2 linked regions of the Gemmatirosa kalamazoonensis genome follow. The protein of the gene in region 2 interacts with the protein of the main gene of each other region in a pairwise test. Links are inferred from orthologs where the notes say so. Each region holds a gene or a part of one and is shown on either strand. Other genes may lie near its edges. The genes, in order: def and asd.

Region 1 (14,165 bases), 970 kb from region 2 along the record:
TTCATCCTCGGTGCGTGCGCGGCGTGGGCGTTCTACAGCGCGCTGCTGAAGCGGTACGCGCAGCGCGTGCACCCCGTACAGCTCGCCGCCTGGACGCTCGTCGGCGGCGTCGCGGTGTACGCCGTGGTCGCGTTCCCGGGGCTCCTGCGACTCGACGCGTCGACGCTGCCGCCGGTGGCGTGGGCCGCGGCGATCTACAGCGGCATCGTGGCGCTCGTCATCGGGTACCTGTTCTACTACCGCGGCGTGCGCGTGCTGGGCCCCGTGAAGACCGCGATGTTCAGCAACCTGCAGCCGATCATCGCGCTCGTCGTCGCATACTTCGCGTTCCACGAGGTGCCGACGGCGCTGCAGCTGGGCGGTGCGTCGCTCATCATGACCGGCCTCGTGGTGTCGCGCGCATGACCGCGGGGGACCGTCTCGTCCTGTTCGACATCGACGGCACGCTGCTGTGGGGCGACGGCGTCGGCCGCCGCGCGATGGAGGGCGCGCTCACGCGCGTGTTCGGCTCGACCGGCGATCCGCGCTACCGCTACGACGGCAAGACCGACATCCAGATCGCGCGCGAGCTGATGCGGCAGGAAGGGCACGCGGACCACGCGATCGACGCGCGGCTCGACGAGCTGTTCGCGCTGTATCTCGCGGGGCTGCGCGAGGAGCTCGCGTCGGGCACGCGCCACGTCCGCCGTCTCCCCGGCGTGGGCGAGCTGCTCGACGCGCTCGAGCGCCGCTCCGACGTCGTGCTCGGGCTCCTCACCGGCAACGTGGCAGAGGGCGCCGCGGCGAAGCTCCACGCGGCGGGGATCGACTTCTCGCGCTTCCGCGTGAACGCGTTCGGCTCCGACCACGAGCATCGCCCGCGGCTGCCCGAGATCGCGCAGCGGCGCGCGCGCGAGTCGCTCGGCGTCGACCTCACCGGCCACGCGATCGTCGTCATCGGCGACACGCCGGCCGACATCGACTGCGCGCGCTCGGTGGGCGCTCGCACCATCGCGGTCGCCACCGGCCGCTACTCCGTCGAGGAGCTGGCCGCGCACGGGCCGAGCGCCGTGTTCGCCGACCTCTCCGACACCGACGCCGTGATCGCGGCGATCATGGGTTAGGCACCAGACGCGCATGCTCGAGCTGGAGCTGAAGGCCGTCGTGGACGACGTGGACGCGGTCCGCCGCCGGGTGGAGCTCGCCGGTGGCCGACTGCTGCTCGAGGGGCGCATGATCGACCGCCGCTTCGACGCGCCCGACGGCTCGATGACCGCGCGCGACGAGGTGCTGCGCACGCGCCGCATCGAGCACCGCGACGGCTCCGTCGAGGGCTCGCTCGACTGGAAGGGACCCACGCGCACGCTCGACGGCTACAAGGCGCGCGAGGAGCGCAGTGCGCGGGTCGACGCCGAATCGGTGGAGATCGTGCTCACGCGGCTCGGCTACGTGCGCACGCGCGAAGTGGAGCGCGACGTCGCGATGTACGCGCTCGGTGACGCGACCGTGCGCTTCGAGCGTTATCCGCGCATGGACACGCTCGTGGAGGTCGAGGGAGACGGCCCGGCGATCGAGCGCGCGATCGTGGCGCTCGGCATGCCGCGCGATCGCTTCACCGACACGCGTCTCTCCGCGCTCGCCGCCGAGTACGAGCGGCGCACCGGCCAGCGCGCCGCGCTGTCCGCGCGCGACCTCGATCCATCGGAGTCCGACGACGATGACCGCGACTGACGGCGCGCCGGTGCACGTGGAGGGGATCGGCCCCGCGACGATGCGGGTCGAGCCCGAGCGCCGCGTCGTGCTCGCGCGCACGACGGGGAGGGACGTCGAGGTGCGGTACGCGCGGATCGTCGGCGTCGCGGTCACGCGCGGCGCGGACGGGCTGCTCGTCGTGCTGCATCTCGTGAACGGCGGCGCGCTGCGCCTCACGGCGGCCGGCGCGCCCGAGTCGTTCGACGCCGAGGCCGCGCGTCTCGTCGCCGACGTGTTCTCGCTCCCCGAGCTGATGCGCGGCATGCGCGCCTACGGCGCCGGACGCGCGCTGCCCGGCTCCGATCACGACCGCTTCTTCGCGCCGCTCGTCGAGCCGCTTCGCGCGCTGCGCGCGTCGCACGAGCGCGCGCTCGGCGCCGGCGCGACGGCGGCGCCGTGGCGCGTGGCCGAGTCGGTGGGCGCCACGCGCGCGGCGGCCGAGATCCGCGCCGCGCTCGGCGCGCTCGCGGCGTCGCGCTATCCCGCGTCGGCGCCCGACCGGCGCGCGCTCGAGGCCGAGCTGCTCGACGAGACCGAGCCGCTGTTCGCCGCGCTCGACGAGCTCACCGCGGCGGCCCAACGACTCGGCGTCGCATCGGAGCGCGACCGCGTGGCGGCGTGGCGCGCGTGGTGCTCCGCGCTCGGTGCGACGTTCGTGGCCGCCGACCGCTGCTGGGCGGCCGTGCTGCCGGCGCTCAACGAGGCGCCGTCGCCGCGCGCGCCGCGTTAGGCGCCACGCGCGGCATCCACTCGACGCCGAGCTGCAGCGTGGTGTGGTGCGTGGGAAGGCGACGGATCTCCGAGCGCGGCGTCGGGCTCATCGCCGCCTGGCCGACGACCGGCAGCTGGTACCACCAGCGTTCGAGTGCCGCCGACCAGAGCAGGCGCTCGGAGCCGAGGAGCGACGCGAACCGGAGTGTGCGGAACGGCACGCCGATGCCCCACATCCGACCCGCGCCGGCGGTCACGCGCACCACGGTTCCGTCGCTCCACTCGCGCGGGGTCTCCAGCCCGGCGCGAGCGACCGTCGACACGAACGGGTGGCGCGAGGGATCGTGCTCCGCGACGACGTTCAGCGGCTCGAACGCGCTGACGATCGGCGGCGGGTATACGATGCCGTAGCTGCACGAGGTCAGTCGCACGGTGCCGTGCGCGGCGGCGCTCCCCTCGAGCACGACGACGCGCGCGAGGTGCTTCACGATCGACCCACCACCGCTCAGCGACACGCGCCAGCTGCACGATTGATCGAGCGCGCCGCCGAGCGAGCCGCCGAGCCCCAGCTCGGCGCCGAACGTCGTGCGCGGGAGCGGCGGCGCGTGCTGCGCCGGTGCGGCGCGCGCAGCGAGTGCGGCGCCTAACGCGACGACCGCGACGACCCGCACCGGCCCCGACTCAGGTCTTGGCCCAGTCGTTCGACGCCGACTCGCCGCCGCAGCCGCACCCCGCATCGCACCCCGCCGCCTTCACGGGGTGCAGCGTGCGCCACAGCCGGCGGCCCGCGTAGCCGAGTGCCGCGAGCACGATCGCCGCCACGATCAACGTCTGCACGAGAGAGCTCACGAACCCACCTCCATCATCCGAGGCCGAGCAGCCGCCCGCCCTGATACACCAGCAGCGCCGCGCCGTACGCGAGCGCGAGCATGTACGCGAATTGGATCGCCGCCCACCGCCAGCCCTCGCGCCCGCCCCCCGTCTCACGCACCGTCACGGCGACGGTGCTCATGCACATCAGCGCGTACACGTAGAACACCATGAGCGCGACCGCGACGAGCGGCGTGTAGGCCGCCTGTCCGGTGCGCGGGTCGCGCTCGTCGCGCAGCTTCGCGCGCAGCGCGGTCACGTCGTTGCCGGCCTCGCCCACGCCGTAGATCGTGCCCATCGTCGACACGAACACCTCGCGCGCGGCGAACGACGCGCCGATCGACACGCCGATCTTCCAGTCGAAGCCGAGCGGGCGCACGGCGGGCTCGATGAGATGGCCGATGCGTCCCAGCGCGGAGTGCTCCAGCGCCTGCTCCTGCTGCACCTCGGGCGCGAGCCCCGGGTTCGGCGTCGCGCGCGGATACGTCGCGAGCGCCCACAGCACCACCGAGAGCGCGAGGATCACCGTGCCCGCCTTGCGCAGGAACAGCTTCGCCCGCCCCGTCACGCCGATCAGCAGGTTGCGCGCGCTCGGCCACCGGTACGGCGGCAGCTCGAGGATCATCGGTCGCATGGGCCCGCGCAGCAGCGTGCGCTTGAACAGCGCCGCGACGCCGAGCGCGGTGACGGTGCCTAACAGATACATGGCGAGCATCGTGAGCCCCTGCAGGCTCAGGATGCCGCCGAGCAGCGCCGTCGCCGGCACGAACGCGCCGATCAGCAGCGTGTAGACCGGGAGCCGCGCCGAGCAGCTCATGAGCGGCACGACCATGATCGTCGCCAGCCGGTCCTCGGGGTTCTCCACCGTGCGCGCGGCCATGATCCCCGGCACCGCGCAGGCGTAGCCCGAGAGCATCGGGATGAAGCTCTTGCCGTGCAGCCCCACTCGGCGCATGAGCGCGTCCATGAGGAACGCGGCGCGCGCCATGTAGCCCGAGTCCTCGAGCAGGCCGATGAACAGGAACAGGAGCGCGATCTGCGGCAGGAACACCAGCACGCTCCCCACGCCCGCGATCACGCCGTCGACGACGAGGCTCCGGAGATCGCCCGCCGGCAGCCCCGAGCCCAGCGTCTGGCCGAGCCACGAGATCGCACCCTCGATCGCGTCCTGCACCGGCGTCGCCCACGTGAAGATCGACTGGAAGACGACCGCCATGAGCGCGAGGAAGATCACCCACCCCCACACGCGGTGCAGCACGACGGCGTCGATCCGGTCGCTCGCGGTGCGCGCGCGCCGCTCCGCCCGCGTCACGACGCGCGACAGCACGCCGCCGATCCAATCGTAGCGCAGCTCCGCCTCGAGCCGTTCCGGCGCGTGCCCGGCGCGGCGCAGCTGGTCGCGCGCCGCCTCCAGCCGCGGCCGCAGATCCGTCGCCGCCGCGAGGTGCGACTCGGGACGCGTCACGGCGAGCAGGCGCAGCGCCTCCATCGCCGCCGGCATCGGGTCGAAGCCGGCCGCCTCCAGCACCGCCGTCACCGGCGCGAGCGCGTCCGCGGCCGCGGGCGGCATCGCGAACAGCCGCTGCGGGCGGGGAAGCGACGTCGCGCGCGAGATCGCGAGCTTCAAACGCTCGACCCCCTCGCCGCGCTTCGCCACCGTCGGGATCACCGTGACGCCGAGCTCGTGGATCAGCTCGGGCACGTCGATGCGGATCCCCGCGGCCTCGGCCGCGTCCATCTGGTTCAGCGCCAGCACCACCGGACGCCCGAGCTCCAGGAGCTGGCTCGTGAAGAACAGGTTGCGCTCGAGGTGCTGCGCATCGGCGACGCAGACGATGACGTCGGGGAGCGGCGTGTCCCGGCCGCGGCCGAGCAGGACCTCCAGGGCGATCGCCTCGTCGGGCGACCCGGCAGAGAGCGAGTAGCTGCCCGGCAGGTCGAGGACGCTGACGCGGGTGCCGTCGGAGCCGCGGTAGCTGCCCTCGTGCCGCTCCACCGTGACGCCGGCAAAGTTGCCGACCTTCTGGCGCAGCCCGGTGAGCGCGTTGAACAGCGTGCTCTTGCCCGTGTTCGGGTTCCCGACCAGGGCCACCCGGAGGACGGCGGGGGTCGCCGCGGGGGCGACGAGCGGCGGGACCGCGGAAGCGTCGGGCGCCGCGTCGGCGCTCGACCGGCGCCGGCCCGCCGCGGCTGGCGGGGGGGACACGCTCAGACCGGCAGCGGCCGGACCGTGATGCCCGCCGTGAGCGCCTTGCCGAGGGCGATGCGCGTGCCGCGCACGTCGAGGACCATGGCGTGCCGCGCGTCGAGCACGGAGACGCACGCGCCCTCGCAGACGCCGAGCGCGCGCAGCCGGCACGCCTGCACGTCGTCGCAGCGCATCTCGAGCACCGTCGCCCGGTCCCCGACGGCGCACGACGCCAGCAGGCAGTCACGCGCCACCTCGGTCACCGGCGCTGCCGGCTCCGAGAGCACGTTGAGCTGCCGCGCGGTGGCGGCCTTGGGACGCAGGAAGCGGAACACGAGTCGCGGTGCGGTCGAGAGCTAATTGAGAATCGTTCTCAACTAGGCTGTTGTAATCTTATACTGGCTGCGAATCAGGTCAACCACACTCGGAATTACACCGCGAACCTGCCAGGTATTCCCCGGCGCGCGCAGGCCGCGCCTCAGGCCGCGGCGTAGGCCGGCGGGGCGAGCTCGCGGCCGCGGCGCGACCACATGATCAGCACCCCCACGACGGTGATCGTCAGCGCGATGAGCTGCGCCGTCGACAGCGGCCCGGCGAACCGGTCGTCCTTCGCGCGCAGGAACTCCACGACGAACCGTTCCAGGCCGGCCAGCACGCAGTAGACACCGAACAGCCAGCCCTCCCTGTGCGTGTGCGCGCGGAGCCGCCACAGCACGAGGAACATCACGAAGCCGAGCACTACCTCGAGAAGCTGCGTCGGGTAGACGCCGATGACCTCCCACGGCGGCACCGTGGCCGGCAGCTGGGCGCCGAACTGTCGGATCATGTTCTCCGCCGTCGACGGCGGGAACCCGTGCGGGAACTTCACCGCCAGGAAGCCGTCCCACGGCTTGCCGTAGTCGTCGCCCACGGCCCAGCAGCCGCTGCGCCCCACCGAGTAGCCGGCCGCGATGGCGATCCCCGCGACGTCGGCGAAGCGCAGGAAGGAGAACCCCTTCCGCCGGATGACGAGCCAGCAGGCGAGCACCGACCCGATGAACCCGCCCCAGAACACGAACCCGCCGCGGCTGAAGATGGCGCCGAAGTCGCGCGTCAGGATCACGAAGTAGAGCTTCGCGCCGACGAGCGTGCCGATGAGCGCCGCGGTCACGAGGTCCGGGATCGCGGCCGCCTCCGCCAGGTGCCCGCGTCGCGCCAGCTCGCGCTGCGAGATGATGTGCGCGATGGCGAACGCCAGCAGCACCGCCAGCCCGAACCCCGTGAGGGAGAGGGGGCCGACCTGCAGCGTGGCGGGCTCGATGGTGAAGGGAGCGGACAAGGTCGGGACTCGGGACTCGGGACTCGGGACTCGGGACTCGGGACTCGGGACTCGGGACTCGGAAGGTGAAAGTACGTTAACCGAGTCCCGAGTTCCGAGTCCCGAGTCCCGGCAGCGGCTGCGCCGCGTAGGCGTTCAACGACCAGTCGGAGCGCTCGCCGCGCGCGAGACGCCACGCGCCGGCGGCGGCGATCATCGCGGCGTTGTCCGTCGCGAGCCGCGGCGTAGGTGCGTACACGCGAACGCCGCGCGGGTTCGCGCGAGACTGCATCGCCTCCGCCAGCGCGCGGTTGCACGCCACGCCGCCGCCGAGGACGATCCGCTCGCGGCCGAACGCGCGCGCCGCGCGATCCGTCTTCTCGACCAGCGTGTCGACGAGCGCGTCCTGGAAGCCGCGCGCGAGGTGCGCGCGCTCCGTCTCCAGCGTGCCCGCCGACTCGGCGCGCCGCACGGCGTGGAGCAGCGCCGTCTTCAGCCCGCTGAACGAGACGTCGAAGTAGTCGGCGTCGCCGAGCGTCTGGTTCGCCCGCACCATCGGCCGCGCGAAGCGGTGGCGCGCCGGATCGCCGTCGCGCGCGAGCTGCTCGATGAGCCGCCCGCCGGGGTAGGGGAGCCCCATGAGCTTCGCGACCTTGTCGAACGCCTCGCCCGCCGCGTCGTCGCGCGTCGCGCCCAACAGCCGGTAGCTCCCCCACGCTTCCACGTCGAGCAGCAGCGTGTGGCCGCCCGACACGAGCAGCGCGGTGAACGGCGGCACCGCGTCCGGGTGCTCGAGCGCCGTCGCGAACAGGTGCCCCTCCATGTGGTGCACGCCGAGCACGGGGATGCCCGCCGCGTACGCGAGCGCCTTGCCGTAGCTCATGCCCACGAGCAGCGCGCCGACGAGCCCCGGCGCGTGCGTCACCGCGACCGCATCGATCGGGCGTCCGTCGCCGGTGCCTAACGACGCGCCGGCGTCGGCGAGCGCGCGGCGCGTGACCGGCACCACGCTCGTGAGATGCGCGCGGCTCGCGATCTCCGGCACGACGCCGCCGAACAGCCGGTGCACGTCCTGCGAGAGGATGACGAGCGAGCGGAGCGCGAACGCGTCGCCGAGCTCCACCACCGCGGCCGACGTCTCGTCGCACGACGTCTCGATGCCCAGTACCAGCGTGCTCACCGGGATGCCGCGCTCCGGTCGGCCGCCGTATCGAAGCGGAGCACGAGCACGTGCGGCTGCACGTCGCGCACGGTCACGCCGTCGAGCCCCGTCGGCAGGTCGACGTCGCTCGCGCGCAGCTCCACGGTGAGCGAGGTCGGGGTCGCCGGACCGAACGTGCGATGCACCGTCGGTGGATCGCGGTAGAGCTTCAGCAGCTGCCGCGTGGGGCCCTCGACGAGCGCGCGCACGTGCGGCGCGTCGCCCACCATGCGCACCGCGCTGTCGACGACGGGCGCGAAGTGCACGGGCACGTACTGCGACGCGGTCTCCTCGCCGCTCGCGACGACCCACAGCGCCAGCGCGAAGAACAGTGCCGCGAACTTGTAGCCGAGCCGCTCGGTGAACGCCTCGGTGACCGCGTCGGTCCAGGGCGCGCTCGCCATCTACCGCCGCGCTCCCGCGCGGGGCGGCGTCGCGGCCGCCGTGTCGGGCACGACCTCCACCGACATGCCCGCGCGCTCCACCACCGGCGTCGGCGTGTGCGGCTTGATGGTGGCGGTCGCCGCCGGCGGCGCGCCCGCCTCGTCGAGCAGCCGCGCGACCAGCGCGCGGTTCGTCTCCGAGTTCCAGTCCTGCGTGTACGACTTCTTGCGGATCACGCCGTCCGCGCCGACGAGGAAGTTCTCCGGCACGCCCGTCGTCATGTACGTCTTCTGGATGGCGCCCGTGGGGTCGTGCAGCACGTCGAACGTGATGCCGAACTCCTGCAGGAAGTCGCGCACCTTCTGCTCCTGCCCCGCGTCGTCGATGCTGACAGCGACGATCTTGAAGCCGCGGGGCGCGAAGTCCTTGTACATCGCCTCCATGCTCGGCATCTCCTGCCGGCACGGCGCGCACCACGTGGCCCACACGTTCACGAGCACGACCTTCCCCTTGTACGCGTCGAACGACCGCGTCGCGGGCTCGGGATCGAGCGTGCGCGCGGCGAACGTGGGCGCCTTCGTGCCCACCGTGACCTCGAACAGCTCGTCGCCGAGGAAGTGCGTCGCCGCCCACAGCGCGACGGCGAGCGCGGCGACGACGCCGAGCACCGTGAGCCACTGCGCGCGCGCCGTCATACCGTCACCGTCGTCGCGAGGTCGCGCAGCGCGGCGATCTCCGCGCGCGGGTCGGCCGCCGTGAACACCGCGTTGCCGGCGACGAACGTGTCGGCGCCCGCGCGGTGGCAGCGCGCGACGGTCGCGCGGTTGATGCCGCCGTCGACCTCGAGCCATGCGCCGCTGCGCGCCTCGTCGAGCATCGCGCGCGCGCGCGCGATCTTGCCGACGCAGTACTCGAGGAACCGCTGCGCGCCGAAGCCGGGGTTCACGGTCATCACGAGCAGCAGGTCGAGCTCGTGCGCGATCTCCTCGACGAACGCGAGCGGCGTGGCGGGATTCACGGCGACGCCGGCGCGGCAGCCGAGCTCCTTGATGCGCGCGATCTGCCGGTCGAGGTGCGGCGCGACCTCGGCGTGGATCGTCATGCCGCTCGCGCCGGCGGCGGCGAAGTCGTCGAACCACCGCTCGGGCTCGACGACCATCATGTGCACGTCGAGCGGCAGCGACGTCACGCGGCGCACGGCCTCGATGATCTTCGCGCCGAACGTGAGGTTGGGCACGAAGCGTCCGTCCATGACGTCGACGTGGATCACGTCCGCGCCCCCCGCCTCGCACATGGCGATGTCGTCGGCGAGGCGCGCGAAGTCGGCGCTGAGGATGGACGGGGCTATGCGGACGGGCACGCGTCGGGACTCGGGACTCGGGACTCGGGACTCGGGACTCGGGACTCGGGACTCGAGACTCGTTAGGCCCGAGACGCGAGTCTCGAGTCCCGAGTCCCGAGTCCCGGCTGTTCAGGGACTAGCGGCGATGTCGATGATCACCGTGGTGTTGGGCGGCTTCATGGTGGTGGCCGGCGGCGTCTGCGCGACGACCGTCTCCGGCGGCACCGACGCGTTCACGCGCCGCTCGCCCTGCTGCGGCTGGAACCCCGCGTCGCGCAGCGCCCGCTCGGCGTCGACCTGCAGCATACCGACGACGTTAGGCACCGGGCGGTCGTTCGGCACCAGCCGCGACGGGAAGACGAATAGGTAGACGACGAGGTAGGCGAGCAGGAACCCCGCGCCGCCGACCACGAAGTACGGCAGCACGCGCCGCGCGCGGCTGCGCCACGGGCTGCCGTGCGGCGCCTCGGGGCGCGGCGGCTGCGCGCGCGGCGGCTGGGCGCGCGGCGGGGTCTCCGGCGGCACGCCCGCGCTCACGCGGCCACCTCGTCCGAGCGACGCAGCCGCGCGGCGAACGCGCCGTCGACGCCGTGCCGGTGCGGCAGCACGCGCAGGCGATCGCCGTCGAGCACCGCGGCGGGCACGGCACCGTCGGGCGGCGGCTCCGGCGTGAACTCGGGATGCTCGGCGAGGAACGCGTCGACCTGCGCGTCGTTCTCCTCGGGCTCGAGGGAGCACGTGCTGTACACGAGCAGCCCGCCCGGGCGCACGATCGACGCCGCGCCGCGCAGCACGGCGCGCTGGAGCGACGCCATCACCGCGAGGTCGGAGATCTTCAGGCGCCACCGCGCGTCCGGGTGCCGACGGAACGTGCCGGTGCCGGTGCACGGCGCGTCGACGAGCACCGCGTCCACCGGACGCACCGCCGGGTTGCGCGCGTCGGCGGCGAGGACGTGCACGCGGTCGGCGTGCAGCCGCTCGACGTTCGCGACGACGCGTCGCAGCCGAGACGTGGAGACGTCGCTCGCGTACACGGCGCGCGCCGTGCGCGACAGTTCGAGCGCCTTGCCGCCGGGCGCCGTGCACACGTCGGCGACGTCGGCGCCCTCCGGCACCGCGGCATACTGCACGACGAGCGTCGAGGCCGGATCCTGCACGAAGAACTGGCCCTGGCGGAACGCGCCTAACGCCGTGAGCTGCGTGCCCGACGCGAGCTGCACGCTGTCGCGCGCCCAGGTCACGTCGCGCCCCGGGTCGGCCAGGCCGACGCCCGCCCCGGCGAGCGCGGCCACGAGCTCGTCGCGCGTCACGCCGAACGGACGCACGACCACCGGCGCCTCGGCGTCGTTCGCGGCGAGCAGCCGCGCCGTCTCCACGAGGCCGAAGCGCTCGGCCCACCGCGCGACGAGCCACCGCGGGTGCGAGTGCCGGAGCGCGAGCGCGTCGATCGGATCGTCGGGGAGCATCGGCGCGAGCCCGGTGTCCGCCGCATCCTGCCGGTCGCGGTCGATGCGGCGGAGCACCGCGTTCGCGAGCTTGCTCGCGCCGAGCCCGTGACGGCGCTTCGCCAGCTCCACCGTCTGGCCGATCGCCGCGTACGCCGGCACGCTCCCCATGTACAGCAGCTGGTACGCGCCGAGCCGCAGCAGGTCGGTGACGTCGGCGTCGAGGCGCGCGAGGCCGCCGCGCACGCGCTCCGTCAGCAGCGCGTCGAGCCACCCCCGGCGCCGCAGCATCTCCCACAGCAGCTCGTGGAGCCAGCGGCGGTCGCGCGCCTCGAGCCCCGCGGTGCGACGCTCGAACGCGTGGTCGAGCAGGGCGCCGCCGCGCAGGTCCGCGAGCACGTCGGCCGCGAGGATGCGCGTGGGCGTGATGCTCGGCGTCGCCGGGCGGGGCTGCGGAGGGGAGTGCGGCATGATCGAAAGATAGCCACCCGCCCAACCCTCAGGCGAAGACGTCCCCGAGCTCGATCCCGCGCCCGCGCGCCCAGTCGCCCGGGGTCATGCGCGCCTTGCCCGCCGGCTGGACGATCGCGACGCGCACCGCGTCCTCGCCGCACTTCACCGTGAGCCCGTCGCCGCCTAACGCGAGCACCTCGCCCGGCGCCGCGTCGGGACGCTCCTCCACCGGCACGGCGCGCGCGCCGAACAGCTTCACGTCGGCGCCGCGGAGCGTGGCGTAGGCGCCCGGGCGCGGGTCGTAGGCGCGGATCGCGCGCGCGACGTCCTCGGCCGGCGCGCTCCAGCGCACGCGTGCGTGCTCGCGCTCGGTCTTCGGCGCGTACGTCGCGAGCGCGTCGTCCTGCGGCGTCTCGTGCGCGGCGCCGGTCTCCAGGAGCGCGAGCGCTTCGATGAGGCCGAGCGCGCCGAGCTCCGAGAGGCGCAGCTCCAGCTCGCCGAACGTCTCGTCGGACGAGATGGGGGTGCGCAGCACGTGGAGCACCGGCCCGGCGTCGAGCGCGGGGACCATGCGCATGATCGACACGCCGGTCTCGGCGAGCCCCTGCCGCACCGCGGCCCGGATCGGGTCGGCGCCGCGCAGGGCGGGGAGGACGGACGCGTGGATGTTGATCGTGCCGCGCGCCGGCAGGTCGATCGCCGCCTTCGGCAGGATGTGCCCGTACGCGACGACCACCGAGAGGTCGGGCGCGAGCGCGCGCAGCTCGTCGAGGAACGCGTCGCCGCGCGGGCGCTCGGGCTGCAGCACGGGCAGCCCTTCGGCGGCCGCGATCTCCTTCACGGGCGACGGCTCGAGACGCGACCGGCTGCGCCCGCGCGGGCGATCGGGCTGCGTGACCACGCCCACGACGTCGAACCCCTCGCCTAACAGCGCGCGCAGCGGCGGCGTCGCGAAATCGGGAGTCCCCCAAAACAGAATCCGCACGCTCTACGCTCCACGCGCCACGGTCCCCGCTCGCTCCGCCAGTCGACGAACCGAGCGGGGAGCGTGGAGCGTGGAGCGTTCACAGGGCTTCTTCATTGTGCTGCTCGGCGAGATCCTTCGCGGCGACGAGCGTGCGGCGCAGCGCGGGATACTTCGCCTTCTCGCGCTCCCACGCCGCCATGGCCGACCGCTTCTTGAACATGCTGAAGTAGTCGATGAACAGCCGGCCGTGCAGGTGGTCGATCTCGTGCTGGAAGCAGCGGCCGAGCAGGTCGGACGCCTCCAGCTCGAGTGGCTGGCCGTTCGGGTCGAGGCCCCGCACGGTGACGACGGGCGGGCGCTCGACGTCGCCGTAGATGTCCGGGATGGAGAGGCATCCCTCCTCGGCCTTCACCGGCTTGCCCGTCGCGTCGACGATCTCGGGGTTGAAGATCGCCACGCGCACCTCGTCGACCTCGGCGACGAACAGCCGCTCGAGGCGGCCGACCTGCGGCGCGGCGAGACCGATCCCCTTCGCGGCGTGCATCGTCTCGAACATGTCGTCGACGAGGCGGCGCAGGTCGTCGGTCACGCGCTCGACCGGCTTCGTCGGCTCGCGCAGCACCGGCGAGCCGAGGACGTGGATGTCCAGCAGGGCCACGCGCCGTTCCTCAGCCGTTCGCCGCCGTCGACGCGGGCGCCGCCGTCGCCGACGCGACGCGCGCGATGCTCCGCCGCTCGACGATGAGCCGCGAGTCGCCGGAGCGGATGGTGATGCGGTCGTCGGACGTGGGGCGGCCGGCCGTCAGCTCCTGGATGTGCTCCACCTTGCCGAGCACCCCACCGGCGGTCACGACCTCGTCGCCCCGCTTGAGCTGCTGGATGAGCTGCTCGTGCCGCTTGCGCTGCTGCGCCTGGGGGCGCCACAGGATGAAGTAGAAGATCGCCGCGAACGCGACGTACATGAACAGCGTGGGGGCCCACGTCGGGGTTCCCTGCATCTATCGCTCCGGTGCCTAACGGTTTCGGGACTCGGGACTCGGGACTCGGGACTCGGGACTCGGGACTCGGGACTCGGGACTCGTGGGCTCTGGGCTGCCGAGTCCCGAGTCCCGAGTCCCGAGTCCCGACTTCTTCGCATGCGGCAACACTGGTCGGGAGACCGCGCCGCGGGCGCGCTCGCCGGCGAGATAGCGGTCGAGCCACGCCGCGCTCCACCCGTCGAACGTGCCGCGCTCGATCGCGGCGCGGGCGTCGCGCATGAGCGCGACCAGGAAATGTACGTTGTGCAGGCTGAGGAGGCGTAGCCCGAGCATCTCGTCAGCCGCCACGAGGTGGCGCACGTAGGCGCGCGAGAAGCGGCGGCAGGCGGTGCAGTCGCACGCCTCGTCGAGCGGACCGGGCTCGTTGCGGTAGCGCGCGTTCTTGAGGTTGATGCGCCCGTCCTGCGTCAGCGCGGCGCCGTTGCGCCCCATGCGCGTCGGGGCCACGCAGTCGAACAGGTCGACGCCGCGCCGCACCGCTTCCACGAGGTCCTCGGGGTAGCCGACGCCCATCAGGTAGCGCGGCCGGTCCGCGG
Region 2 (14,463 bases):
CTCCCCGAAGAACGCGTCGTGCAGCCGCTGCATGGCCGGGCCGACGTGCTCCCCGTCGACGACGAGGGTGAGGTTGATGCCCGTGGCGCTGAGCGACGCCATGTGCACGCGCAGGTCGCCGAGCGCGCCGAACGCGCGGGCGAGCGCGACGCCGTTGTCGCTGAGCCCCGCGCCGACGATCGACACGATCCCGCGCTCCCGCTCCACCGACACGTCGCCGAGCGGCGTGAGGTCGCCGAGCAGCTCGTCGAGGTTGGACGGGTCGTCGAGCGTGACGGACAGCGACACCTCGGACGTGGCGATGACGTCCACCGACGTGCGATGCCGCTCGAAGATCTCGAACACGGTCTTCATGAACCCCGAGGCGAGCAGCATGCGCGTGGAGCGCAGCTTCACCACCGTCGTCGCGCTCTTCGCGGCGATCGCGCTCACCGGGCGGCGCGGTGCGTCCGACGTGATGAGCGTGCCCTTCCCCTCCGGCCGCCGCGAGTTGTAGATGTACACCGGGATGCCGCGCCTAACGGCGGGGGCGATCGTGCTCGGGTGCAGCACCTTTGCGCCGAACGACGCCAGCTCCGACGCCTCGTCGAACCGGATCCGCTCGATGAGACGCGCATCGGGCACCACACGCGGATCGGCCGTGAGCATGCCGTCGACGTCGGTCCAGATCTCGATGACGTCCGCCTGCAGCGCCGCGCCGACGAGCGACGCACTGTAGTCCGAGCCGCCGCGACCGAGGGTCGTCGTGATGCCGTCGGGCGTCGCGCCGATGAAGCCACCCATGATCGGCACGCGTCCCTCGCGCAGGTGCGGCTGCAGATGCGCGCGCGCCGCCTCGGCGATCCGGTCGGCGTCCGGCTCCGCCTTGCAGAAGTGATCGTCCGTGATCATCACGCGCCGCGCGTCCACCAGCTCGGCCGGAATGTCGCGCGCGCGGAACGCCGCGGTCACGAGATGCGACGAGAGGATCTCGCCGTACGCCGCGATCGTGTCGAGGCTGCGCGGCGTGAGAAAGCCGAGCACCGAGATCGCCTCGGCGAGCCGCGCGAGCTCGTCGAACATCGCCCCGAGCTCGCCCGACAGCTCGGTGGCCGCCTGCGCGTCGGGCACGAGCGCCGTCACCGCGTTCAGGTGACGCTCGCGCAGCGCTTCCACGGCACGCGCGGCGCCGATGAGCTGACCGCGCGACGCCTGCTCCGCCAGCGCGAGCAGCGCGTTCGTCGCGCCGCCCATCGCGGAGACGACGATCACGGGGCGGCCGGGGAGGCGCCCGCGCACGATCGACGCCGCGCGCTCGATCGCCTCCGCGTCGCCGACCGAAGTGCCGCCGAACTTGACGACGATCAAGGCGCGCTCACCCCGCGAGCGCCGCGGCGGCCACCGCCCCGTGCGCGCGCGACGGCGCGCCGAGCGCGATCTCGGCGTTCAGAATGGAGCCGCCGGCGGCGCCGCGAATCGTGTTGTGGCCGCTCGCGACGAGTCGGATGTCGAGCAGGTGGTCCGCGCGCACGCGACCGACGGTGACGCTCATGCCGTCGCCCGCCATCACGTCGCGCCGCGGCTGCGGGCGATCGGGCGCGTCGCTCACGACGATGGGGCGCTCGGGCGCGCTCGGCATGTCGCGCGTGAGCTCCGAGCCGCGCCACTCACGCAGCACCTCGAGCACCTCGTCGACGCTCGGCCTCCGCTCGAAGCCTAACGACATGCACACGGTGTGGCCGTGCTCCACCGGCACGCGGTTCGTGTGCGCCGTGACGACGAACGGCGCGTGCGCGATGCGCTCGCCGTCGACGCGGCCGAGGATCTTCTGCAGCTCCGTCTCGACCTTCGGCTCCTCGTCGGCGATGTACGGGATGACGTTGCCGAGGATGTCGAGCGACGGCACGCCGGGATAGCCGGCTCCGGAGACCGCCTGCATCGTGGCGAGGAACGCCTTCGACAGACCGAACGCCTCGTGCAGCGGCGCGAGCGGCAGCGACGCGACGGTCACCGAGCAGTTCGCGTTCGTGACGATGGCGCCGTCCCACCCGCGCGCGCGGCGCTGCGCCTCGACGATCGCGAGGTGATCGCCGTTGATCTCGGGCACGACCAGCGGCACGTCGGGCGCCATGCGGAAGTTCTTCGCGTTGCTGAATACGAGCTTGCCGGCCGCGGCGAACGCGGGCTCGATGGTGCCGGCAGCGGACGAGTCGAGCGCCGAGAACACGATCGTCGAGCGCACCGCCGAGGGATCGCACGGCAACACCTCGCGGTCGCGCAGCGCGTCGGGCATGACGCCCTCGATCCAGCGCGTGACCTCGGCGTAGCGCTTGCCGGCCGAGCGCTCGGAGGCGGCGAGCTCCACGACCTCGAACCACGGATGGTCGGCGAGCAGTCGCGCGAAGGTCTGGCCGACCGCGCCGGTGGCGCCGAGGATCGCGACCGGCCAGCGCGAGAACGACTCGCCCGTCGGAACGAGCGAAGCGAGCGGCGGGACGTGCGGCGTCGGTCGGGGCATGGGAGGAGACTCGAAGGTGTTAGGCGGCGCAGGCGTCGCGCACGAGACGTCGATCACGACAACAGCGCGCGCACGATGCGCTCGTACGCGTCGACGCTCGCGCGCAGCTCGTCGACGGCGATGAACTCGTCCGGCGTGTGCGCCACATGGATCGACCCGGGGCCGAAGAGCAGCGGCGTGCCCCAGCGGGCGAGCAGCGGGATGTCGCTCGTGTACGCGACGGGGGCGATCTCGAAGCCGTCGATGGTGTGGAAGTACTGTGCCGGGATGTGCGAGCCCCACTCCAGCTCCGCCGTCCCGCGTGCCCACTCGGTGAGCTGCTCCTTCAACGGGTCCACCGGACCGACGAGGCGGAACATGACCTCCGCTTCCGCATGCGCCGGGACGATGTTCGCCTCCGTGCCGCCGCGCACCACGCCGATGTTGTACGTGGTGTTGCCGAGCACCGGGTCGCTCGGCAACGGCAGCGAGCGCAGCGTCGGCAGCAGATCGAGCAGCGGCTCGATCGCCGAGCGCCCGAGGTGCGCGTACGCGGAGTGCGCCTCGCGGCCGCGCGTGCGCACCGTGACGCGCAGCGATCCCTTCGCGCCGCTCGCGAGCTTGCTCTCCGTCGGCTCGCCGTTCACGAGGAAGCGGCTCGTCGCCGGGAGATGGTTCGCGGCGCGCGCGCCGTCCGATCCCTTCTCCTCGCCGACGACGAACAGCAGATCGACGCGCTGCTCGCCCGCTGCGACGAGACGGTCCGCGGCGGAGAGCATCGCGGCGGCGATGCCCTTCGCGTCGCACGCGCCGCGGCCATACAGGCGCGAGCCCTCGAGGCGCGGCGGATAGTACGGCGGCACGGTGTCGAGATGCGTCGAGAGCGTGACGCCACCGCCGGAGCGCGTCGCCCACACATTGCCGCGCCCGGGCGAGACTTCCTGCACGGTGACGCTCCAGCCGCGGCGCACGAGCCAGCGTGAGACGAAGTCGACGGCGTGTCCCTCGCCGCCGGAGGACGATTGTATGGCGAGCAGCTCGGCCGCGAGCGCGACGACGTCGGTCATGGCGGTATTGTAATCGGGGCCGCGTGCGCGATGCCACGCACGCGGCCCCGCCGTCGCGTCGCCGCGGTGACGCGACGATCAGCGCGTCAGACCGACGGACGCGTCTCCGTGGACAGCTCCGCGCCGCCGCTGCCGCGCACGTGCTCCACGAACATCTGCTGCGCGAGACGGTTCGCCTCCTTCGCGTAGTCGTCGTGGTGCCGCTCGCCCATCTCGCCGATCTCGGCGAGCCGCGTGTCGCCGAGCGCGCGGCCGGCCTCGCGGAACGTCTTGAACGTGTCCTCGGACTGCCGGGACGTGACGATGTCGCCGACGAGCCGCAGGAAGTCGCTCTCGCGTGCCGCGTCGGCGAGGTCGCGCGCGACGCCGAGCACGGTGCCGATGGCCTTCTTGCCGGCGCCGAGCTCCGCGCCGATGGAGCGCTGATAGTCCTCGAGCATGCGCTGGTGCTCGCGCGCCCGCGGGATGAATCGGCTGCAGAGGTCGCGATACCGGGCGTCCTCGGCCTGAGTCTCGTGATCCTCCAGGTTCTGGAGGAATGTCCGATGCTGCATCACCGCGTTGTTGATCTGGCTCCGCAGAAAGTCCTGACCGCTCTCCATGCCCACCCTCACCGTCAGAGATTCGTGCCGCTTACCGGATGGATCAGAGGGTGCAGGAGGCAGGCCACCCACCGCGCCGGGGAGCTCGACCGAACGTCGCCGGCGGGTCGGGGTAGCAGGTCGCCCGGCCGCCGGCCCGGGTGCCGCGGCGCGGCCCGAGAGCCATCCGTAACGCATTGTAAATAAACGGCTTACGAGCCTTCACCGAGACCGTCTTCGATGTTGACAGCGGCGAGAGCTTCGGGTAATTTTCGGGCACGGCAAAGTGCCCGAGCGATCGACCATAAAGCGAGAGGAAGCCGCGTGGCGGGGACCAAGAGAGGAGTGAAGCGCCAGGCGGCAGCACCGGCCCCGAAGCCGGCCGCCCCGAAGTCGGCCGCCCCGAAGACGGGGGCCGAGCGGCCGGTGACGAAGACGGGCGGGACGAAGGCCGCGACGACGACGAAGGCGGCGACGACCAAGACGGCGGCGACGAAGGCGACCGCGACCAAGCCGGCGCCGCCGACGAAGGTGGCCCCACTGGCGAAGCCGGCGAGCCGGAATGGCAACGGGCACGCGCCGACGGCCAGCCGGACGCAGCCCAAGCCCCCGCCGCGCACGAAGGCGGCCGTCGTCCCGGTGGCGAAGGCGCCGGTGAAGAAGGCCGCGCCGACGAAGCGGGCCGCGAAGCCGGCGGTCCGCGGCGGTCGCACGGCCACGAACGGGGCGCGACGGAAGCCGGCGAAGGCCGGGAAGCCAAGCAAGCCGGCACCGCCGATCGTCCGGGTGGTGAAGGTCCGGCAGCTCGACCCGCTCGTGAAGTGCGGCCCGGCGACCTCCGTCGAGCAGCTCTTCCGGGTGGACGAGGAGGCGAACGGGCACATGACGGTCCACCTCGTCTTCCTCGACCGACACGGGTGGTACTGCGTGCACGGCCCGCGCTGCGCGGCCGTGGCCGACGTGCACTCGCACAACCGCACACCGCACGGGGCGCGCGCCGGAGGGCGCTAGGCGTGCCGCCGTAACCGACCAGGCGCCAACCAATTCACTGGACGAAACCGGACGGACGAGAGATGATCGCGAGACACGAGACACAATTGGACAAGACGAACATCTGGTCGGCGCTGGCGGCCTCGCTGCCGGCGGGGGTGGTCTCCTGGCGGCAGGACGGGCGCTCGGTGCAGCGGGACGGGCGGTGGTACGCGCGCTTCGTCGCGTACATCGACGCGAACACGGTGCGCGAGCGGCTCGACGCGGTGGTGCCCGGCGAGTGGGACCTCACGCTCGACCTGCTCCCGCCGCTGGCGGCGCAGGACGAAGACGGGCACGTCTGCTCGTTCAAGGCGCGGCTGCAGATCCTCGGCGTGATCCGCGAGGACGTGGGCACGGGGCGCGACTACAAGTCGGCGGCCACGGACGCGTTCAAGCGCGCCGCGGTGCGCTTCGGCATCGGCCACGAGCTCTACGCGCTGGAGCCGAACTGGGTGGAGGTCGACGGCGATGGGCGGTACGCGAAGCCGGTCGAGGATCCGCAGGCGGCGTACGATCGCCGCACCACGCGCCGCAACGGCAATGGGCGTCCGAGCGAGGGACGTCCGAGCGACGTGCCGGTCGCCTCGGCGGTGTCGGTGGAGGAGCACGAGCCCCGCGCGGAGCCGGCGGCGAACGGCAACCGCCCCGCCACGGCGATGGCGACGGACCCGGACGCGGTGAGCTGCCCGAAGTGCGGCGGCCGGATGTGGGACAACCGGCTCAGCAAGCGCAACCCGAAGGCGCCGGACTTCAAGTGCCGCGACCGGAGCTGCGACGGCGTCGTGTGGCCGCCGCGTGACGGCAAGGCCAAGGGCGGCGCGCCGGCGACGGTGCCGGCCGACGAGCCGGACGAGATCGCGTTCGACAGCTCGCCGCTCGGCGCGACGGCGGACGACGAGATCCCGTTCTGAGCCTGACGCGTTAGGCAGCCGTTAGGCGTCAGGCGAAGCGGCCCGGCAACTTGGTTGCCGGGCCGCTTCGTGGCTAACCAGTGCCTAACGCCCAACGATGCCCGGGGCGGGATTCGAACCCGCAACCCTTTCGGGAGAGGTTTTTAAGACCCCCGTGTATGCCATTCCACCACCCGGGCGGTTCGCGCACATGCAGTGCTCGCGCATGCATCTTCCTAACGCGATGCGCCGGCTTCTGACTATGACAGTGCGGACGGAGCGGGCGCAAGTTCTCGAGACCACGCCCGCGGCGCCGTCGTCGATGTGATCGAGGCCCATCGACGGGCACTGCGGCACGCCAAGCGAGGAGCCGGCGCTCGTCCGACCATGGGTCCGAGGGTCCGAATGAAACGACGCGGGGCCGGCAGCAGTTGCCGGCCCCGCGTTCGCGTTCGCATCAAGAGCGGGAAACGGGACTCGAACCCGCGACCCCAACCTTGGCAAGGTTGTGCTCTACCAACTGAGCTATTCCCGCGCGACGTACCCCGGAGTATAGCCGCCCCACGCGATCGGTTCAAGCCGCCGAGCCGGTCCGTCAGGGGGCGACGCCGAGGACATGCACCGCGTACCAGACCATGTACGCGACGAGCCCCGACAGCGACGCGTCGCCGCCGTTCGCGACGGCCTTGCCCTCGGGACCGACGATCTCCGCCGCCACCCCGTTGTCGAGCGGCGCGCGGCGCAGCCACTGCAGCACCTGCGGCGCGTCCGGACCGAGCAGCCGCGCGCACTGCTGGGCGAGCGACGTCGGCGTGGCGCCGAGGCCCCGCGCGGTGCGCCGGTACGTCGAGTCGGTGCGATCGACGGCCTCGTACAGCGGCAGCCAGAGCGACGACGCGAGCGGGTCGTCCTCCATCGCGCGGGCGCCCTTGAGGTCCACCGCCGACGCGAGCCCCGTCTTCCCGTCCCGCTCCGACGCGAAGTGCCGCAGCAGCGCCGCGCGCACCGCCTCGGGGTCCTGCACCTCGCGCGCGGTCTCCTCGTCGAGCGTGCGGCGGAAGACCTCGAGCGCCTGCGCGACCACCGCGTTGCCGTGCAGCGTGAACGGGTGCGTGACGGCGGCGCCGGAAAGCGTCACTTCCGTCGAGTAGAGCGGCACGTTCTCGTCGCGCCGCGCCGCGATGTCGTCGCTCGAGAGATAGAGCGTGTCGGCGACCGCCGGCTCGTCGACGATCTGATCGTCGCCGGTCTCGCGAATGTAGCGGTCCGTGGCGAGCGCGTATGCCGCCGCCCCCTCGAGCGAGAAGCCCGGCTCGAACAGCGTGCCGTCGACGTAGTGCACGCCCTGCCCCGGCGCGTAGCCGTGCAGCTCGCACGTGCGCAGCAGCAGCTCGCGCGCGAGCGGCGCGTCGCCGAGCTGCACGGCCGGGAGCGTCCACATGAGCGCCTCCCAGTCGCGCACCGTGATCCCGCGCGCGTGCCACGGCACGCGCGTGCGCACTGGGTAGTAGTGCGCGTCGTCGAGCGCGCGCGCGCAGCCGTAGAAGTACGCGAAGATGAGGTTCCGGTTCACGATGCGGTCGATCGCGTCGTTGCCGGTCACCTGCTCGAGCGCGCGGAGCGCCTCGCGCGTCGCGGCGAGCAGGTCGCGCCAGCCGCGGCGGCGCATCGCCGCCACCGTCGCTTCCGCGCCGTCGCGCTCGGGGCCCGCCGCGAGATAGAACGCGACCTGCCGCGTCGTGCCGCGCTCCACCGACAGCGTCCGGCGCACCGAGAAGCGCGGCGCCTCGCCGTCGTGCACGTCGACGGCGGCCGGGCCGTCCGCGCCTAACGCGAACGCGACGACGCCGGGAAGCGCGGTGCCCTCGAGCACGACCACCTCGTTCGCGCCGACGGACGCGCGGTGCGTGTCGGGGAACGGACGCGCGGAGCGGACGCGCATCTGGCGATGTCCCAGCGTGCCCTCGAGCGCGATGTCGATGCTCACCGTCTCGGCCCCGCGGTTCTCCACCGAGATCGTGTACACGGCCCCCGACAGATCCGTGTCGCGGCCGTGCGGCGCGAACACCGAGCCGCGCACGACGAGCGATCCGCTCGTGCAGGTGAACGTCGGCAGCCACTGCACCGCGCGCTCCCACGCGATCCCCTCCGCCGCGAGCTCGCGCAGCGTGCCGTCGACGCGCAGCGACGGCCGCAGCAGCGGCTCGCCGCGCCCCTCCACGAACTCCGCGCCGCCGGCGAACTCGATCGCGGCGCGCGCGCCGCGGTGCAGCACGCCGGCGGCCCAGATCGCACCGTCGGCGGGATGGATGCACGGCAGTGCGAGCCAGTGGTTGCCGGTCACCTGCCAGGGGATCTGCGGGGGCGGAGTGGTGTTCACGTGTGCGTGCGGTGCGTGCGTGCAGGGCCGACGATGCGTGCGCGTGGCGGGTCCCGTCGGTTGACGTGCTCCGACCACGCCGCTAATCTAGCGGGCTACCGCCCGGCCCCGCCGGGCAGTGCGCACGGCGTTGCGCCACAAGGACTTACGGACTCAGAGGTACGACACATGGCGCGACGGCGTGGAGGCGCGGCACCCGCGGCCGGGGCGGTCGCCGGCGGGGTGCTCGCCGCGCAGCTCGCGCTTGCCGCGCAGCTCGCGGTCGCCGCGCCGCTCGCGGCCCAGCGCTCGGTCGCCGGCGGATTCGACGACGCGTCGCTGCCGGTGCGCGGCGAGGCGCGCCTCCGGTTCGGCGTCCTGTTCGAGGCGACGTCGGAGCAGTTCGGCGGCGTCTCCGGCGCGGACGGCAGCACGCGCGTCCCGCTCGGCGCGCGCTTCTCGTTCGACTCGGCGGCGTTCGGCGCGTCGCACTTCGCGCTCGTCGGCGTGGCCGAGCGCGCGCTGCGCGACAGCGTCGGCGTGACCAGCGGGCTCACGCTCGGCGTGGCGAACACCGGCCTGCGCACGCTCGTCACGCGCATCCCGTTCCAGCTCGACGTCGGCCTAACGCGGCGGCTCGCGATCAGTGCGATGCTGCCCGTCGTGCGCACGGAGTCGTCGGTGAACCTCGTCGTGAACCCGGGCGGCACGACCGGGAACCTCGGGTTCAACCCGGCCAACGGCGCGACGGCGCCGAGCGGGAGCTCGGCCGCCGCGCAGCAGAACGCGCTCGTGCAGAAGCAGCTCGGCGCCGCGGCGAGCGCGCTCGAGTCGGCCCTCGCGACGTGTCCCGCCGTCGCCGGCCCCACGACGACGCCCCAGTGTGCGGCGGTCATCGCGAACCGCGCCGGCGCGACACAGCTCGCGCGCTCGGCACGCGCGGTCGCGAGCGGGCTCGCGCAGGTGTACGGCGCGGGCACCACCGCGCAGCCGGGCGGGCCGTTCGTGCCGATCCAGGGCACGGCGCCGCAGCGCGCGGTCGAGGCCCGCATCCGATCGTTAGGCACCGCGTTCGCCGCGTTCGACGTCAACGACCTCGCCACGCCCGCGCTCCCCGCCGCGGCGACGGCGCGCATCGCCGCCGCGGGGCTCCAGCGGGTCCTCACCGAGGACCGCTTCGGCGTCGCGTCCGACTCGGTGAAGGGCGTCACCGTGCAGGGCACCGGCGACGTGGAGCTCGCCGCGCACGTGATGTGGCTCGACACGTTCGGCGGGCCGCGCGACCCGGTGCGCTCTGGCGTCCGCGTGCGCAGCACGATCGGCGCCGGGTACCGCCTCGCGACGGGGAGCGAGGCGTTCCCGTCGTTCGTCTTCTTCGTGCCGACGGGCAGCGGACCCGCCCTGCTCTTCCGCTCCGCCACCGACGTGTCGATCGGCCGTCGCGCGTGGGTCAGCGCCGTGGCGCGCGTGGAGTCGCCGCTCGCGCACGACGTCGAGGTGCGCGTGCCGCTGTTCCCTGGTGAGCTGTTCGCGCCCGGCGAGCGCGCACTGACCGCGCAGCGCACGAGCGGTCGCACGGTGTCGGTGGAGATCACGCCGCGGTGGGCGCCCAACGACGCGTTCTCGCTCGCCGCACAGTACGCGCTGCGCTCGCGCAGCGACGACAAGTACGTGGGCACGCTGAGCACGACCGACGCGACCGGCGCCGACGAGCTCGTCGACGCGTCGCTGCTCGGCGTCGGCACGGGCGCGCGCGCGCAGCTCGCCGGCTTCGGGATCACGTACTCCACGCTCGGCGCGTTCGCCCGCGGTCATTCCTGGCTGCCGGCGGAGGTGAGCTACCTGCATACCTCCACGTTCGGCGGCAGCGGCGGCGTCGTGCCGCGCACGCGCTACGATCAGCTCGTGATCCGCGTGTACGCTCAGATCTTCGGCACCAGCCCGCGGCGGCCGGCGCCGGCCCGCGCGCCCCGCCGTTAGGCGCTAGCGGCGTCGCCGCGGCGCGGCAGCGGCGAGCGACGGCTCTGGCGCTGCGGGCTTCTGCAGCTTCGCCGTGTCCACCGCGGCAGTGTCGAGCAGCTCGCGGGCGTGGGCGCGGCTCACCTGGCTCTCCGGATCGCCGCCGAGCATGCGCGCCACCTCGACGACCCGCTCGTCGCCGGCGAGCACGCGGACGTCGGCCGTCGTGACGCCGCCCTTCGCGCCCTTCGCGACGAGGATGTGGTGATGCGCGCGTGCGGCGAGCTGCGGCAGGTGCGAGATCGCGAACACCTGATGGTGCTGCGCGACGCGCCGCATGGTCTCGCCGACCATGAGCCCGACGCGGCCGCCGATCCCCGCGTCCACCTCGTCGAAGACGAGCGTCGGCACGCCGTCGAGCCGCGCGAGGATCGTCTTCAGCGCGAGCATCACGCGCGACAGCTCGCCGCCCGACGCGACGCGCGCGAGCGGCCGCGCGTCGTGCCCGAGGTTCAGCGCGACGCGGAACTCCACGTCCTCGGCGCCGGTCGCCGCCGGCTCGCCGCGCGGCGGCAGCTCCACGCGTAGACGGCCGTCCGCCATGCCGAGGTCCGGCAGCACCGCCTCCACCGCGGCCGACAGCCGCTCCGCGGCGGCGCGCCGCATCTCCGAGAGCGTTGCCGCCTCGGCGACGAGCTCCTCGCGCGCGGCGGCCTCGCGCTGCTCCAGCGACTTGAGGTCGAAGCCCGCGGAGTCGACGAGGTCGAGCTCCTCGCGCGCCGTCCGGCCGGTCTCGATCACCTCACCCAGCCCGGGGCCGTACTTCTTGCACAGCCGGAACAGCAGGTCGCGGCGGCGCTGCACTTCCTCGAGCCGATCGGGATCGAGCTCCACGCGTCCCTCGTACTCCTCGAGCTCGCGCGACAGCTCCTCGAGCGAGTAGAACGCGCCGTCGTACAGCTCCTGCAGGCGGCCTAACGACGGGTCGATGCGCTGCAGCGAGCCGAGCGCCTTGTGGAGCTGCGCGAGCGCGGCGAGCACCGCGTCCTCGCTGCCCTCGAGCAGCTCGTGCGCACCGCCGGCGAGCGACCGCAGCTCCTCGGCGTGCTCCAGCCGCCGTGCCTCCTCCTCGAGCCGGTCGTCCTCGCCGATCGTTAGGCGGGCGCCCTCGATCTCCTGCACGACGTGGCGCAGGTAGTCGGCGCGCCGCTCCGCCTCGGCGCGTCGGCGGGCGAGCGTGCGCATCTCGTCGCGCAGCGTGTGCAGCGTGTCGGCGGCGGTGCGCACGCGCTCCGCCTGCGCGGTGGCGCCGCCGAACGCGTCGAGGATACGCCGCTGCGAGTCGCCGTCGAGCAGCGTCTGCGCCTCGTGCTGGCCGTGCAGGTTCACGAGCAGCCGCCCGACCTCGGCGAGCACGCCCGCCGTGACGGTGGTGCCGTTGATCCACGCGCGCGCGCGTCCGCCGGCGGCGATCTCGCGCTTCAGCACGACCGTCTGCTCCTCGACCTCCACGCCACGCTCGTCGAGCAGCCGCGCGAGATCCGGCCGGTCCGTGGTGTCGAACACACCCTCGACCGATGCCCGGTCGGTGCCGGTGCGGATCAGGTCCGCGCTCGCGCGCTCGCCGAGCAGCAGGCCGAGCGCGCCGACGATGATCGACTTGCCCGCACCGGTCTCGCCGGACAGCACGTTGAACCCACGCGCCAGCGGCAGCGTGAGCGACTCGATGATGGCGAAGTTCTTGATCCGGAGCTCGGTCAGCATGCAGCGAGAGTACGTTCGCGGGAATCCATGGCAATACCCCGTCGACGCGGTGGGGCTCCGCGCGGACGCAGTCGCCGTCGAGGGCGCGTCAGGCGACTTCGTCGCGGTCGGCGAGTCCGCCCCAGCCCAGCTTGTGGCGCAGGCGCGCGAAGAACGTCGTCCCGGGAAAGCGGACGACGAGCACCGGACGCTGCGCGCGGCGCACGACGAGCGACTCGGCCGAGGCGAAGTTCGTTCCCACCTGGCCGTCGACCGTCACGAGCAGCTCCTCCGGCCCGTCGCGTCCGCGCACGCGCACCTCCGCCGACGCGGGGAGCACGAGGGGACGGATGGCGAGGGTGTGCGGCGAGACCGGCGTGACGACGATGGACTCGACCGTCGGCACGACGACGGGACCGCCCGCCGAGAGCGAGTACGCCGTCGACCCCGTCGGCGTGGAGATGACGACGCCGTCCGCACCGTAGGCGCCGATCGGCTCCCCGTCGATCCACACGTCGAAACGCACGACGCGCGCGAAGCCGCCCTTGTGCAGCACGACGTCGTTCAGCGACCGCCAGTGCAGCCGCTCCGTGCCACCGGGATCCACCGCGCTCGCGTGCAGCGCCATGCGCGGCTCGGCGTAGTAGTCGCCGGCGGCGAGTCGGCGCAGCGCGTCGTCGAGCTCATTCGGCCCGCAGCTTGTGAGGAAGCCGAGCCGCCCCAGGTTCACGCCGAGGATCGGCACCTGCCGCTCGCCGACGAGACGCGCGCCGCGCAACAGCGTCCCGTCACCGCCGAGCGTGAGCAGCGCGTCGAGCGGCGTGTCGTCCGTTAGGCGCGCGACCGCGTCGGGCGCGAAGTCGGCGAGCTCCGGCTCGAACGCGAGCTCGAAGCCGAGCTGCGGCGACAGGTCGAGCAGCGTGCGCATGATCGCCGGGAGGTCCGCGTAGCCGCGATGCCCCACGACGCCCAGGCGCAGCGCGGCCTTCCGCTCTTCACCCACCGGGGTCACGCGCGCTCACCCGTCAGCCGGCGACCGCTTCGCTCTCGTGCAGCGCGCGCACGCGCTCCGCGATCCCCGCCGCATCGAGCCCGCAGCGTGCCAGCTGGCGCGCGCGCGGCGCCGCGACGATGATGCGGTCGGGCACTCCGTGCGCGACCACGCGCACCGTCGGCTCGAGCTGCGCGACGACGTTCGCCATGTACGCGCCGAAGCCGTTCACGACCGTGCCTTCCTCGACGACGAGGAGCTGACGGTGCTCGGCGAGCAGCGCCGCGAGCGTGACCTCGTCGTACGGCTTCAGGAAGCGGCAGTTCACGACGGTGACGTCGAGCCCCTCGGACGCGAGCGTGTCGGCCGCGGCGAGGGCGGGCTGCACCATGGTGCCCACCGCGAGCACGGCGACCTCCTTGCCGCGGCGCAGCACGTCCCACGTGCCGTACGGCGTCGCATCGATTTGCGCCGTCGGCGGCACCGCGTCGGGCACGGTGGCGCGCGGGTAGCGCACGCAGAACGGGCCGTCGTGCAGCGTGGCGGAGCGCAGCAGCGCCAGCAGCTCACGGCCGTCGCACGGCGCCGTCACCGTCATGCCGGGAACGGCGAGCATGTACGCGATGTCGTACAGTCCCATGTGCGTCTCGCCGTCCTCGCCGACGAGCCCCGCGCGGTCCATCGCGAGCACCACCGGCAGCTTCTGGATCGCGACGTCGTGGATCACGTTGTCGTACGCGCGCTGCAGGAACGTGGAGTAGATCGCGACGACCGGCCTGACGCCGCGCGTCGCGAGCCCCGCCGCGAAGGTCACCGCGTGCCCCTCCGCTATGCCGACGTCGAAGAAGCGCTGCGGGTGCGCCTTCGCGAACTCCTCGGTGCCCGTGCCGCTCGGCATCGCCGCCGTGATCGCGACGACGCGCGGGTCGATCGCGCCGAGCTCCGTGAGGCCGCGGCCGAACACCTTCGTGTACGTCGGGCCGGCCGACGACACCGCGATCTGCTTGCCCGTCGCCGGATCGTGGCCCGCCGGCAGCGCGTGCCACTTCTCGCCGTGCTCGCCGGCCGGGAAGCCCTTTCCCTTCTGCGTGACGACGTGCACGAGGCGCGGACCGGTCATCTCGCGCACCGCCGTGAACGTGTCGACGAGCAGGTCGACGTCGTGGCCGTCGATCGGGCCGAAGTAGCGGAAGCCGAGCTCCTCGAACAGCACGCCCGGCGTGAAGAACGCCTTCGCGCTCTCCTCCCACCGGCGCAGCAGCGTGCCCGCGACGCCGGCGTTGTCGGCGATCTCGCCGAGCTTCCGGCGCACGCGGTTGTACAGGGGGTTGCGCTGGATCGACGTGAGGTACTTGTGCATCGCGC

The links.
Region 1: the proteins of asd (region 2) and def interact in binary tests that used the Escherichia coli proteins (3 or more experiments, as listed by UniProt). The link is inferred for Gemmatirosa kalamazoonensis from one-to-one orthologs.

What each region holds. Positions count from the first base shown.
Region 1 is NZ_CP007128.1:2,978,912-2,993,076, forward strand. Bases 11,468-14,165 are described here. They hold def (peptide deformylase), read right to left. Parts: upstream 13,248-14,165; coding sequence 12,687-13,247; downstream 11,468-12,686. Other genes in these bases: rsmB (16S rRNA (cytosine(967)-C(5))-methyltransferase RsmB), read right to left, coding at 11,468-11,640; fmt (methionyl-tRNA formyltransferase), read right to left, coding at 11,669-12,607; yajC (preprotein translocase subunit YajC), read right to left, coding at 13,258-13,587; tgt (tRNA guanosine(34) transglycosylase Tgt), read right to left, coding at 13,603-14,165. In the rest of the region: J421_RS12735 (DMT family transporter), read left to right, coding at 1-405; J421_RS12740 (HAD family hydrolase), read left to right, coding at 402-1,103; J421_RS12745 (class IV adenylate cyclase), read left to right, coding at 1,117-1,710; J421_RS12750 (hypothetical protein), read left to right, coding at 1,697-2,461; J421_RS12755 (hypothetical protein), read right to left, coding at 2,427-3,113; J421_RS12760 (FeoB-associated Cys-rich membrane protein), read right to left, coding at 3,124-3,291; feoB (ferrous iron transport protein B), read right to left, coding at 3,305-5,518; J421_RS12770 (FeoA family protein), read right to left, coding at 5,521-5,835; J421_RS12775 (prolipoprotein diacylglyceryl transferase), read right to left, coding at 5,979-6,818; tRNA (adenosine(37)-N6)-threonylcarbamoyltransferase complex transferase subunit TsaD, read right to left, coding at 6,895-7,977; J421_RS12785 (hypothetical protein), read right to left, coding at 7,974-8,402; J421_RS12790 (TlpA disulfide reductase family protein), read right to left, coding at 8,403-9,077; rpe (ribulose-phosphate 3-epimerase), read right to left, coding at 9,074-9,742; J421_RS12800 (PASTA domain-containing protein), read right to left, coding at 9,854-10,261; more of rsmB, read right to left, coding at 10,258-11,467. UniProt on the Escherichia coli protein: Removes the formyl group from the N-terminal Met of newly synthesized proteins. Requires at least a dipeptide for an efficient rate of reaction. N-terminal L-methionine is a prerequisite for activity but the enzyme has broad specificity at other positions.
Region 2 is NZ_CP007128.1:3,958,139-3,972,601, forward strand. The notes cover bases 427-3,422. They hold asd (aspartate-semialdehyde dehydrogenase), read right to left. Parts: upstream 2,498-3,422; coding sequence 1,355-2,497; downstream 427-1,354. Other genes in these bases: lysC (lysine-sensitive aspartokinase 3), read right to left, coding at 427-1,347; J421_RS17250 (M20/M25/M40 family metallo-hydrolase), read right to left, coding at 2,551-3,422. Also shown: more of lysC, read right to left, coding at 1-426; more of J421_RS17250, read right to left, coding at 3,423-3,543; J421_RS17255 (hypothetical protein), read right to left, coding at 3,630-4,145; J421_RS17260 (hypothetical protein), read left to right, coding at 4,449-5,135; J421_RS17265 (Rad52/Rad22 family DNA repair protein), read left to right, coding at 5,198-6,067; J421_RS17280 (hypothetical protein), read right to left, coding at 6,642-8,426; J421_RS17285 (hypothetical protein), read left to right, coding at 8,595-10,385; DNA repair protein RecN, read right to left, coding at 10,389-12,128; J421_RS17295 (NAD(+)/NADH kinase), read right to left, coding at 12,217-13,110; dxs (1-deoxy-D-xylulose-5-phosphate synthase), read right to left, coding at 13,133-14,463.